DNA from 3 places in the Lysinibacillus louembei genome. Region 2 is predicted to be linked to each of the others. Evidence: riboswitches for the same ligand, from Rfam matches in the RefSeq annotation. Region 2 holds a riboswitch; each other region holds the start of a gene.
What was found. A riboswitch is a leader RNA that binds a small molecule or an ion and turns the genes downstream of it on or off. The one in region 2 is predicted to bind S-adenosylmethionine.
Positions count from the first base shown of each region.

Region 1: linked by a shared signal. The riboswitch ahead of R6U77_RS10680 (methionine ABC transporter ATP-binding protein) and the one ahead of R6U77_RS03155 (O-acetylhomoserine aminocarboxypropyltransferase/cysteine synthase family protein) in region 2 are both predicted to bind S-adenosylmethionine.
Region 3: linked by a shared signal. The riboswitch ahead of metK (methionine adenosyltransferase) and the one ahead of R6U77_RS03155 (O-acetylhomoserine aminocarboxypropyltransferase/cysteine synthase family protein) in region 2 are both predicted to bind S-adenosylmethionine.

Region 1 covers NZ_CP137624.1:2,164,015-2,168,361, reverse strand. The annotation lists gene R6U77_RS10690 (MetQ/NlpA family ABC transporter substrate-binding protein) at 1-323, opposite strand, end outside; gene R6U77_RS10685 (methionine ABC transporter permease) at 382-1,050, opposite strand; gene R6U77_RS10680 (methionine ABC transporter ATP-binding protein) at 1,043-2,068, opposite strand; SAM riboswitch class I at 2,155-2,259, opposite strand; gene R6U77_RS10675 (thioredoxin family protein) at 2,318-2,623, opposite strand; gene R6U77_RS10670 (toprim domain-containing protein) at 2,634-2,951, opposite strand; gene gcvH (glycine cleavage system protein GcvH) at 3,034-3,414, opposite strand; gene R6U77_RS10660 (arsenate reductase family protein) at 3,492-3,848, opposite strand; gene R6U77_RS10655 (AraC family transcriptional regulator) at 3,963-4,347, shown strand, end outside.
Region 2 covers NZ_CP137624.1:660,821-665,167, forward strand. The annotation lists gene R6U77_RS03145 (homoserine dehydrogenase) at 1-346, opposite strand, end outside; gene R6U77_RS03150 (hypothetical protein) at 709-1,095, opposite strand; gene R6U77_RS03155 (O-acetylhomoserine aminocarboxypropyltransferase/cysteine synthase family protein) at 1,258-2,544, opposite strand; SAM riboswitch class I at 2,650-2,764, opposite strand; gene nfsA (oxygen-insensitive NADPH nitroreductase) at 2,943-3,677, shown strand; gene R6U77_RS03165 (hypothetical protein) at 4,042-4,347, shown strand, end outside.
Region 3 covers NZ_CP137624.1:2,301,755-2,306,101, forward strand. The annotation lists gene pckA (phosphoenolpyruvate carboxykinase (ATP)) at 91-1,677, opposite strand; SAM riboswitch class I at 1,926-2,043, shown strand; gene metK (methionine adenosyltransferase) at 2,227-3,432, shown strand; gene R6U77_RS11555 (gamma carbonic anhydrase) at 3,547-4,065, opposite strand; gene R6U77_RS11560 (alpha/beta hydrolase) at 4,225-4,347, shown strand, end outside.

The DNA.
Region 1 (4,347 bases), 1.5 Mb from region 2:
AAATATGGAATCGTTTGGAAATAGTTCGCATCTAATTCACCAGAATCTAAATCTTGGTTTGGCAATATATAATCTTGGTATGGACGAACTTCAATTTCAACGCCTTGCTCAGCTAAAATTGGCTTCGCTTTTTCTAAAATAATATCATGTAAACCGTATGATGCACCTACTACTAATTTTGTTGGCTCTGCTGTTTCTGTTGTACCATTGTCACCTTCTGTGTTGCTACCTGTTGTTTCTTGCTCTTTATCTTCTTTAGCACCACAAGCTGCTAATACTAGCGCAAGTGCTGAGAATAATAAGATTGATAACCATTTTTTCATGTTTTTTCTTCCTCTCTTTTTTCACTTTCTATATGTCAACAAGTTACCTTGTAAAGACCTAACGTTTATCTACTTTGACTGTCAAAATATCGCCAATCCATTGAATAATAAAGACGATGACTAAAATAAAAATTGTTGCTACTTGTGTTACATCGCTACGGCTACGTTGGAAGCCATCGATATAGGCAAGCTGACCTAAACCACCTGCGCCGATAATCCCTGACATTGCTGTATAGCCAACAAGTGCAACGGCTGTTACTGTAATACCTGAAATCAAGGCAGGCAATGATTCAGGAATCAAGACCTTCCAAATAATCGTCGATGTTTTCGCCCCCATTGAACGTGCTGCCTCGATAACACCTTTATCAATTTCACGCAATGCAATAAGTACCATGCGCGCATAAAACGGTGCTGCCCCAACAATTAAAGCTGGTAGAGCGGCATTCGTTCCGCGAATTGTTCCAACGATGAATAACGTAAAAGGAATTAATAAAATAATTAAAACGACAAATGGAATGGAACGAAAAATATTAACGAGTGACCCTGTAATAAAATTGACAATTTTATTTGCCCACAACTGATGTGGGCTTGTTAAAAATAGTACAATCCCGATTGCTAGTCCTAAAATAAATGTAATTACAGTAGAAATTGTTGTCATATAAATCGTTTCATAGGCTGCTTGCCACATTTTGTCCCAATTGACGTTCGGAAATAATTGCTCAACCACGTTCAATCACCTCCGCTTGAATATTGTTTGTTGCTAATAGCTGCAATGCACTTTCAATATTTTCTTTACCTCCATCAATATGCACGATGAGCGTACCGTAAGGACCATTTGCCGTATGTGAAATAGCGCCATGCAAAATATTAATATCTACATCAAATTGCTTAATTAACTGCGACATAATAGGCTCTTTTGTTGATTGACCAACAAAGGTAACACGTACAATTTTGCCAGTCGGATAGTTTGTCACAATTTGCTCGATTGATTCCTTCGTCTCACTTGAATCAGAAACTTGCGACACAAAGTTTTTCGTAATCGTTGCCTGTGGATTTTGGAATATATCTAGCACCTTGCCTTGCTCCACAACTTGTCCAGCTTCCATCACTGCAACGCGATGACAAATTTTACGAATAACATGCATTTCATGTGTAATTAAAACAATTGTCAGCCCTAGCTTTTTATTAATATTCAAGAGTAGCTCTAAAATAGCATCCGTCGTTTCAGGGTCTAGCGCTGAAGTTGCCTCATCACAGAGCAATACTTCTGGGTTATTTGCTAATGCGCGGGCAATGCCAACTCGCTGCTTTTGCCCTCCTGATAGCTGTGAAGGATATGCTTTCTCCCTTCCGTTTAAACCGACTAGCTCCACTAGCTCCTGCACGCGGCTTGCTCGCTCGCTTTTGCTGACACCCGCAATTTCTAATGGAAATGCGATATTTTCCTCAACCGTACGTGACCAAAGCAAATTAAAATGTTGAAAAATCATGCTTATTTTCTGACGTGCTTGGCGTAAGCTTGCACCAGAAGTATGCGCAATATCCTCACCATTGACAATGACTTCTCCAGTTGTTGGCTTTTCCAAACCGTTGAGCAAGCGAATCATTGTACTTTTACCCGCACCGCTGTAGCCGATAATGCCAAATATTTCGCCTTGATTGATTGTTAAATTAACATCACGAACAGCGGTCAAATCGCCATTTTTCGTTTTGTAAACTTTCGTTATATTAGATAATTGAATCATCGTTATTCTCCTTTTAAAAATCAAAAAAACCTTTCCACTTTGAGCAAGCAGAAAGGTTTTACATAATGAATTTATGTTGAACCATTCTCTCATCTTTCAAAGTGTATACTTTGTGTGACTTGGCACCTTTTCACATTCGTGATGGTTGCCGGGCTTCATAGGGCACTTCCCTCCGCCGCTCTTTATAAGAGGATTTATTTAATTTGTAAATTTAGTATGAATGTACTTTATCACGATATAAAAAGTGCGTCAACTACTTTTTAATATTTCATATAAATTTAGTACGGATTGAAAGGCATAAATTTTTTCCATTGTGCCGTCATCCCTTGCTATTACTAGGCATGGAACACTTTCTACTTGCAACTCCAAGGCTAATTTTTCAGAATAGTTTAAATTCATTTTTCCTATTGGCATAGTAGGTAATAGCTGTTCCACGACATCCATCATTTTCGATGCGATGGCACATGTTCCACATATTGGCGTATATAAATATAGCGTGACAACATCATTATTAGTTAGCTGCTGTTGCCACTGCTCGATTGTCCATTCTTCCATTATCATTGTCCTACTTTGTACGTATATTTGCTTTTTTCAAAAGTGTAGCTAACACAGTTGTTGGGGTTGTTGCAACCTCTTTATATTGTGCAGGTATTTCGAGCTGAATAGCCTCTGAATAAACTCGCTTCATTAGCTTACGCATTTTTTGCCCTGATACATCCGCATCAAAAAGCGTATAAAATTTAAGATACTCATATGGTGCTAAAAGTTCAAGCAAATTGTCTTCACTCATCGTTCCGTTTGTACATAATATAATCGCATCCTCGGCAATTACTTGCTCCAGCTTTAATTTATCCGAACGCCCTTCTACAACCATACAAATCATCAAAATTCTCCTTTCATACGCAAATGGGGTGCCAGGAAAGCAGATCAACATCTGTTTTACCGACACCCCCTTTATATTTGTTTTACTCTGCAGTCATTTCGTCGTATTGCTCAGAAGTCATTAACTCATCTACTTCAGATGGGTTCGATAGCTCAACAACAACCATCCATGCTTGCTCATATGGAGACTCGTTCACGAATTCTGGGCTATCACCTAACTCTTCGTTTACTTCTACAACTTTGCCTGATACGGGCGCATATAGCTCCGATACAGTTTTAACTGACTCAACGCTACCAAATGGCTCGTTCAACGTTAATTCGTCGCCTACTTCTGGTAGTTCAACGAATACGATATCGCCTAGTTCATTTTGTGCAAAATGCGTAATACCGATACGCGCCTTGCCGTCTTCAACTTTTACCCATTCGTGCTCTTTAGAATAACGTAATTCTGTTGGTGTGCTCATGAAAACCCCTCCAAATATGTAATACATTCATTTTCAGTTTGCCATATTTCTTACGTAAAAACAAGCTACTATTCACGTTATTTCCACGATTCTAAGAAGTCAGACTCCTTGAAGCCTAACGTCACTTTTTTGCCATCCGTTACAAGCGGTCGCTTAATCAGCATACCATCAGACGCCAGCAAGGCTAATTGCTCATCCTCTGTCATTTCTGCTAGCTTATCCTTCAAGCCTAGCTCCTTATACTTCATCCCAGATGTATTAAAAAATTTCTTCAACGGCAGCCCGCTCGCCTCATAAATTGCTTGTAGCTGCTCCTTTGTCGGTGTTTCTTCTACAATATGTATCGACTCATACGTAATATGCTGATCGTCCAACCATTTTTGCGCTTTTTTACATGTTGAACATTTTGGATATTGATAAATTTGAATTGTCATTTGCCAGTCGCTCCTTTTTCATTGCTTCTTAAAAATCATATCATAAATTCTTTTAAAAAGACCTTGAAAAACATTTTATATCATATTACCTTGTTCTAGAAAGGGGACTGAAGTATGAACATGACAATTGAACAACTACCCTCATCAAGAATCGCCTATTTCCGAAGCATCGGGGAGTATGGGGGAGAGAAAAACCAAGAATTGATGGAAGCTTTTAAAGAATGGGCAAAATTGCAAAATATATTTGAGCAATCTATTATTTTAGGCATACCACAGGATAATCCACAAATTGTTCTGAAAGAGGAATGTCGTTATGATGTTTGTGCTATTGTAAGTGAAGATTTTAACGTCACAGCGCCCGCTCAAACTGGGCAATTTTCAGGTGGAAAATACGCTGTTTTCTTGCTTGATCATACAAAAGAGGCTGTGAGCGAATTTTGGAAAAATATTTTTAATGCGATTGAAAAAAATCATTTATCTATTAGGGAGCAGCCGATTA
Region 2 (4,347 bases):
GCTCAAGCTCCTGCCCGCGCTTTGCAAACATCACCTTATTCGCTGTAATCACATGACATTTATGCTCAACTGCGCGCTTTAAATAAGAAAATGCTGGCTCCTCGTTGACAATTGCTTCAAATACAACGTGTAAGCCTGGCTCTGCCAATACATCTTCAATACTTTCCGTCATTAAATGCAGTGTATTTTGTACACGCTCTTTACTTGCATCTGTTACTAATATTTTTGCTACCTCGAGCTCCACACCTAGCTTCTCTAGGAGCTCCTGCTTCCTCTCCTTTAATATATGATAAATTCCTTGCCCCACGGTTCCAAAACCGAGGATGGCTGCCTTTATTGTTGCCATTATCTAATTCGCCTCCAAATTTCCTTTCACGACCAATCATACTTTGTATGATGTACAAAAATTACAATTTGTTTTATCTTAGTGCCATTTTATCTAAATTTCCTTAGGATAATCACTTCAAAATTTGCACTAAAGACTTTATTTTGATGCATCGTTCTAGTTATTATATAGTGATTCTAGCGCAATCCTTAGGATATTACAAGGAAATTCTACCTTAAATGGACATTTGTTTTCTCAGAGAGGTCACTTTATGTGCGTTGCGAAATTTAAAAGGGCTGCTAGGAAGTTGATTCCCGACAGCCCTTGACATTTATGAATAAAAGAAATGGGGGAATTTCTTCTATTATATAGTAAGAAATATTTCAGCTGACTTGTGTCAATTGTCTACTTCGGTAATTTTGTAAAATTGATTGCATAATTTTTTCCTCTAAAGCTGTAAACGCAGGCACTGCATATGTGCGTTGGATAAGCTGGAATTCACCATAGCGCAAAAACCATTCTTTTGCTGGTATATCAATATGGTGACTGCCACAGTCTGTATACGCATCGTAAACTTCCTTAATAATATAGCCATTTGATAAATCGCATGTTGTTTCTAAGAACGCACTGTGTCCAAATACTTTCATCCACATCTTTTCAACATTTGCCAATAATAATTGAATCGCCTGTGCATTAACAAATGTATACGTTTCATTTAATTCATATACGATATAAGATGCGATATTTTGTGCACTATATGTACGTCCCATGTCCAACACTCCTTTTATTTATCATTTCAATTCCCTGCAAGTTGGTTGGTTTAATTGTAATTCATAAAATAGAAGAAGTCAATAATTCTTATAAAAATACTAGGTATTATTTTTATAGGCAGCTGTGACTGCGAAATGATGCAGCCTACAGAGCCTTTGTCTTTACTTATTTAGTGAAAGCTGTTGAAATGCTTGTTCTAAATCTGCAATGATATCCTCTACTGCCTCCAAGCCTATCGATAAGCGAATGAGCTCCTCTGATACACCAGCGATTTTCAATTCCTCCGCAGATAGTTGCTGATGCGTTGTAGATGCAGGGTGAATGATAAGGGAGCGCGCATCTCCTACATTCGCTACATGTGAGAATAATTGAACATTATCAATTACTTCTCGCCCAGCATCTCTGCCACCTTTAATACCAAAAGTTACAATAGAACCAAAGCCGTTTTTCAAATACTTTGTCGCCAATGAATGCGAGTCAGCATCTTCAAAGCCATTGTAATTTACGTATTCCACGAATGGGTGATCACGTAAATACTCAGCTACTTTTTTAGCATTTTCATTATGTCTTACTACACGCAAATGAAGCGTTTCTAACCCTTGTAAGAAATTAAATGCCGCATCCGCACTCAATGTCGGACCGAAATCACGCAATAATTGTACACGTAGCTTTGTGGCAAATGCAGCCGCTGCTGTATCAATTCCATAGCATATGCCGTGATATGTTAAATCTGGCTCTGTAAAGCCTGGGAACTTACCTTGTGTCCAATCAAATTTCCCTGCATCAACAACAATGCCACCGATTGTTGTACCATGCCCACCAATCCATTTTGTTGCCGAATGAATGACAACATCCGCTCCAAATTCAATTGGGTTAGAGCCGTATGGAGAAGGGAATGTATTATCAATAATTAATGGAATTTCATGCTCATGTGCGATTTTAGCAATCGCTTCAATATCTAGTACATTTAAGCTTGGATTACCAATTGTTTCTGCAAAGATTGCTTTTGTATTTTCTTGAATTGCTGCTCGGAAGTTTTCCGGGTCACTTTCGTCGACAAATGTTGTTGTAATACCATAGCGTGGCAATGTTGTCGCAAATAAATTATAAGTACCACCATATAAAGAGCCTGCCGATACGATATGGTCTCCTGCACCAGCAATATTTAAAATGGAAAATGAGATAGCTGCCATTCCTGAAGAAAGTGCTACTGCTGCTGTGCCCTTTTCTAACAAGGCGACACGTTCTTCAAATGCTCCTACAGTTGGGTTCATAATGCGAGAATAAATATTCCCGGCTTCTTCTAATGCAAATAGTCGCTGCGCATGAGCAGTGTCATTAAATGCATATGCAGTTGTACGATAAATAGGTACTGCAATTGCTCCTGTTACTGGATCAGGCTTTTGCCCACCGTGTAGTAGCAATGTTTCTGGCCGTAATGCTGACATGATATTCCTCCTAAAATTTATTCGATGGCAGTGAATTTTGAGGAGGGTAGAAAAACAAAAAACCCTCTTCCTAAGAAGAGGGTTGCAAATGAGCAAGTTTTCCTCCCCTTATCTTTCAGATTCCAATTCGAATCTGTAGGAATTAGCACCTTTGTAAGCTTGTCGCCTACCGGTTGCTGGGCATCTTAGGGCCTAGTCCCTCCGCCACTCTTGATAAGAGTATTTGATTCATGTTCCATCGTTGAAATTGAGTATAAATCATTGTAAACCAAGAAGTCAACTATTATTTTTAAAATTTTTTAAATTGCTAGAATCATCACCCCCAGCCAACATGATTGGTTATTTAGCTTGAGTAGTATAAAATAGTGAGGAGAATACATCTATTTAGGAGGATGGAAATGGATACGAGAGAGCTTTTACGCAGTCATTCATCTGTGCGTAAATATACAGGGGAACAAATTTCACGCGAAATAGTTATTGATTTAATCGAAACAGCGCAAATGGCAGCTAGCTCACATTTTGTGCAGGCCTATAGCGTCATTTGGATAACGGATGAGGATAAAAAGAAAAAGCTTGGTGAATTATCAAAAAATGAATTTCAATTTCAAACAGCAGGTGCTTCATTTTTATTTTGTGTTGATTTCAAACGTTTACAAGTAGCGGGGCAAAAGCATGGTACAAACATCGTCACGGATTCAGCGGAAAATTTACTTGTTGGTGTAGCGGACGTATCTTTATTCGCCCAAAACTTCGTCATTGCTGCCGAGGCACATGGCTACGGTATTTGCTATATTGGAGGCGCACGTAATAATCCAGCTGAGATTAGCGAATTGTTCAGCTTACCTGAGGGTGTCTTTCCGCTATTCGCCATGACAATTGGCACACCAACAAAGCGCAACGAAACGAAACCGCGCTTGCCTGTTGCAGCTATTTTACATGAAAATAGCTATGATGTGATGAAATACGACGCTTTATTAGATGAATATGATGCAACGATGGAAAGCTATTATGCAAGCCGCTCAGCCAACCAAAAAATGGCTACATGGACAAAGCAAATGGCCGATTATTTAATTGAACAGAAGCGTCCATTCATTAAAGACTATCTTGCACAGCAAGGCTTTACATGGAAATAGTAGCAAGGTTATTTTGCACATCAGCAAGTATGCTTTCGCATAGTTGCGTCCAAGCTTTTTGTGACAGTCGCTGAATCATAGATTGCTTAAGGCATGTTGTAGAGCTAGGAATTTCCTACTGAATCATGATCAATTACGCCTTGGCGTAATTGCGTCGGGATTTTGCATTGTGCTTGCACAATGGGCTCCTTTCAAAATCCCTGACATCCGCCGGAGGCTTTATTATGATTCAGTAGGCGTTTGAACACTTACTGAATCAAAGTAGTCTAAGCATTCATCGCACCACCTATAGAGGTGGGCATTTTCTACTGAATCATGATAAAATATACCTACAATACATGAAAGTATTATGAGGTGTTCGCCTATGCAAATGAATAGACATACAGCAAAATCAATCGAGCGCCAGCAATTAAAATCGATTCGTCGCTTTTATTACGCCATTGCCGATATTAATTTAGCATTGGCTGATGTTCATAAAAAGATTCAGCCAATGATTGATGAAGCAAAATACCAGCATGCTACAGCTTATATTAATCAATATATATCTTATACAACCGTTTGGAATATGAAATTCGCATACAATCTAGAAAGCCCTGAAGTTGCAATGCTTCAGCTATTTCATTTACGATATATTTTCCAGCATGAGCCTGCTATCGCTTTTACACAGGAA
Region 3 (4,347 bases), 1.6 Mb from region 2:
TGTGTGTGTGCCTGGCACCGAAACAAAAACAAGAATAAGCTGTCAGGAAAGTAGTTTGCTACTTTCCTGACAGCTTATTTTTTAAAATTATTAAGCTAATGGGCCACCTTTTTTCGAAATTTCTTCCGAAACGTTAGCGAATTTTTTAAAGTTATCATTGAAAAGGCTTGCTAAATGTTTCGCCTTTTCATTATATGCATCCTTATCAGCCCAAGCATCACGAGGGTTTAATACTTCGGATGGCACACCTTCGATTGCTGTTGGGATGTGTAGGCCGAATACATCGTCTTGCGTTGTTTCAACATCGTTTAGCTTGCCGTCAATTGCAGCGCGAACCATTGCACGTGTGTAAGAAAGCTTCATACGGCTACCTACACCATATTCGCCACCAGTCCAGCCTGTGTTAACTAAAAATACTTGAGAGCCATGCTCATCAATTTTCTTGCCTAGCATTTCTGCATAAACTGTTGCAGGAAGCGGTAAGAATGGAGAACCGAAGCATGTTGAGAATACTGGTTCTGGCTCTGTTACACCACGCTCTGTACCTGCTAGCTTTGATGTGAAACCGCTTAAAAAATGATACATCGCTTGCTCTTTTGTTAATTTAGAGATTGGAGGCAATACCCCAAATGCATCTGCAGTTAAGAACACAATTGTTTGTGGGTGTCCTGCTACAGAAGGTTTTGCAATGTTTTCGATATAATCAATCGGGTAAGCAACACGTGTATTTTCTGTTAATGAACCATCATCATAGTTGCAAATACGTGTGTTTTCATCAACTACAACGTTTTCTAAAACAGCGCCAAAGCGGATTGCGTTATAAATTTCAGGTTCTTTTTCTGCTGAAAGGTTAATTGTTTTTGCGTAGCAGCCACCTTCAATATTAAATACGCCGTTGTCTGACCAGCCATGCTCATCATCACCGATTAACTTGCGATCGCTATCTGCTGATAAAGTTGTTTTACCTGTGCCAGATAGACCGAAGAATAGTGCAACATCGCCTGCCTCACCAACATTTGCTGAACAGTGCATTGATAAAATACCTTGCTCAGGTAATAAGTAGTTCATAATACCGAAAATAGATTTTTTCATTTCACCAGCGTATTCTGTACCACCGATTAAAATAACTTTCTTTTCTAATGACACGATAATGAAAGTTTCAGAGTCTGTGCCATCCACAGCTGGATCTGCTTTGAAATTAGGAGCAGAAACAATTGTGAAGTCTGTTGTATGTGCAGTTAGCTCTTCAGCAGTTGGACGGATAAATAATTGGTGGCAGAATAAATTGTGCCATGCATATTCATTAATTACTTTAATGCCGATTTGCGAATCTTTATCTGCTCCAGCAAAGCCATTAAAGACAAAAAGCTCATCGCGCTCTTTTAAATAATTAACTACTTTTACATATAGTTTTTCAAACACTTCAGAAGAAATTGGACGGTTCACTTTGCCCCAATCAATTTTATCTTTTGTGCTTTCTTCCTCAACCGTATATTTATCTTTAGGAGAACGACCAGTATATTTGCCTGTCTCAGCACGCAATGCACCATCAACAGTTAAAATTGCTTCTCCACGAGATGTTGCTTTTTCTACTAACTGTGGAACAGAAAGTTGAACATGAACATTTGTACCATTTAATAAATCTTTCAGTTCGTTCGCAATTTCTACTGAATTCATCGTTTAAAACCATCCTTTTGTTTATAATATTCCCATTAATAAAGGGTATTTCTTTCTTTCGAATACAAAAAGTATAACACATTAAACGAAATAGTCTATACTAATTCGTTATAAATTTATGAAATTTTATGGCGAATTCGTGTAACTGTATAAAACGGATGTCATAGGATGTAGTCCAACGAAAAATAAACGTATATAGCATTTGACAGTAGAAAAAGAATTATGTATTATATGAAATTGAACGGATACTCTTATCCCGAGCTGGTGGAGGGTCAGGCCCTATGAAGCCCGGCAACCTGCATGACTTTTCACATCATGCGTTGGTGCCAACCTGATGCAAGGAGATTTCTCCTTGAACGATAAGAGTGAAAGGGAACGAACATACAATCCTTTCTCTCATACTAAATGAGTGGAAGGTTTTTTTATTGCAAATTTGAACCATTACACCTTTCAAAATCCTCGTGTTAAGAAGCGATAGCGGCTTGAAATAAGCTTGACATGGGTAACGAGTACCGTATCATATTCGCAGGAATTATAGGAGGAAATAACATGACAAACCGTAGATTATTTACATCAGAAAGTGTAACAGAAGGGCATCCAGATAAAATTTGTGACCAAATTTCAGATGCAATTTTAGATGCAATTTTAGCAGCAGATCCAAATGCGCGTGTAGCATGTGAAACAACTGTAACGACAGGTTTAGTATTAGTTGCAGGAGAGATTTCAACTTCAACTTATGTAGATATTAAAGGCATTGTACGTGATACTGTTGCAGAAATTGGCTATACACGTGGTAAATATGGCTTTGATGCAGAAAACTTAGCTGTGCTTGTAGCGATTGGCGAGCAATCGCCTGACATCGCACAAGGTGTAGACCAAGCGCTTGAAGCGCGTGAAGGCTCAATGACTGATGAAGCAATCGAGGCGATTGGCGCAGGTGACCAAGGTTTAATGTTTGGTTATGCATGTAACGAAACACCTGAGCTTATGCCGTTACCAATTAGCCTTGCACATAAGCTAGCACGTCGTTTAACTGAGGTTCGTAAATCGGGTGAATTACAGTATTTACGTCCAGATGGTAAAACACAAGTAACGGTAGAATACGATGAAAATAATGTACCAGTGCGTGTGGATACAATCGTTATTTCGACACAGCATGATGAGGAAGTAACATTAGAACAAATTCAAGCAGACTTGAAGCGTGTTGTCATTGCACCAGTAGTGCCAGCAGAATTATTAGATGATGCAACAAAATACTTCATTAACCCAACAGGTCGCTTCGTTATCGGTGGACCAAAAGGGGATGCTGGCTTAACGGGTCGTAAAATTATCGTAGACACATATGGCGGCTATGCACGTCATGGTGGTGGTGCATTCTCAGGGAAGGATGCAACGAAGGTTGACCGTTCAGCAGCTTATGCAGCGCGTTATGTAGCGAAAAATATTGTTGCAGCAGGCTTAGCAGAGCGTGCGGAAGTGCAGCTTGCTTATGCAATTGGTGTAGCACAGCCTGTATCGATTGCTGTTGATACGTTCGGCACAGGAACAGTGTCATCATCACAAATTGTAGAATGGGTACGTGAGCTATTTGATTTACGTCCAGCAGGCATTATTAAAATGTTAGATTTACGCCGTCCAATTTACAAACAAACGGCAGCTTACGGACATTTTGGCCGCACGGACTTAAATGTTCCTTGGGAGCAAACAGATAAAGCGGAAGTATTAAAAGAAAAAGCAGCATTATTAGTGAAATAATAAAATGATAAAAGGCTGTCATGAAATGTAGGTCAATACCTTACTTTCTTGACAGCTATTTATTATTTATCTAGTGTAAGACTCCCACTTCAAAATAGTTAAGTGGGGTGTGGTTCACACATCTTCTTTTAATGATTTATAATATTGGCCTTTTTCTACATATTCACGGATGATGCGATCCATATCTTTGCGGTCCTCTGCGTTTATTTCGCGCACTACCTTTGCAGGACGTCCCATTGCGAGCATATTGGCAGGAATTTTTTTGCCTGGAGGAACGAGGCTTCCCGCACCGATAAAGGCACCTTCCCCAATTTCAGCACCATCAAGAATGATAGAGCCCATCCCAACTAATGCACGTTTGCGAATTGTACAGCCATGCAATGTTACTTGATGACCGATTGTTACTTCATCTTCAATCACCACGGGATTGTTTGGGCTTTGATGGATACAGCTTAAATCTTGTATGCTGACACGTTTACCGATAATAGTTGGTGCTACATCGCCGCGAATAACTGTATTAAACCATATTGTAGATTCCTCTCCAATTGTGACATCCCCTGTTATTGTAGCGAAATCTGCGATAAATGCAGTCGAATCAATTTTTGGCATTATCCCTTTATATGGGTAAATCATGTTAAAAACGCTTCCTTTCTTTATGCAAACTATGCAACCATCGTATCAAAAGTAGGGAAAAATAGAAAATAAAATTTAAACAATCGTATAAATACCGATTATAATAAAGGCATCTATTTCATGATAAAAAGAACAGGTTAAAATATAGGAGGGATTGCAATGTGGAAATGGGAGGCTGAAGGACAGCCAAAAGCAGTTGTTGCAATTGTCCATGGAGCATATGAGCATCATCGTTGGTATGCTTGGCTAATTGAAAAGCTGCGAAGCGCAGGATTTCACGTT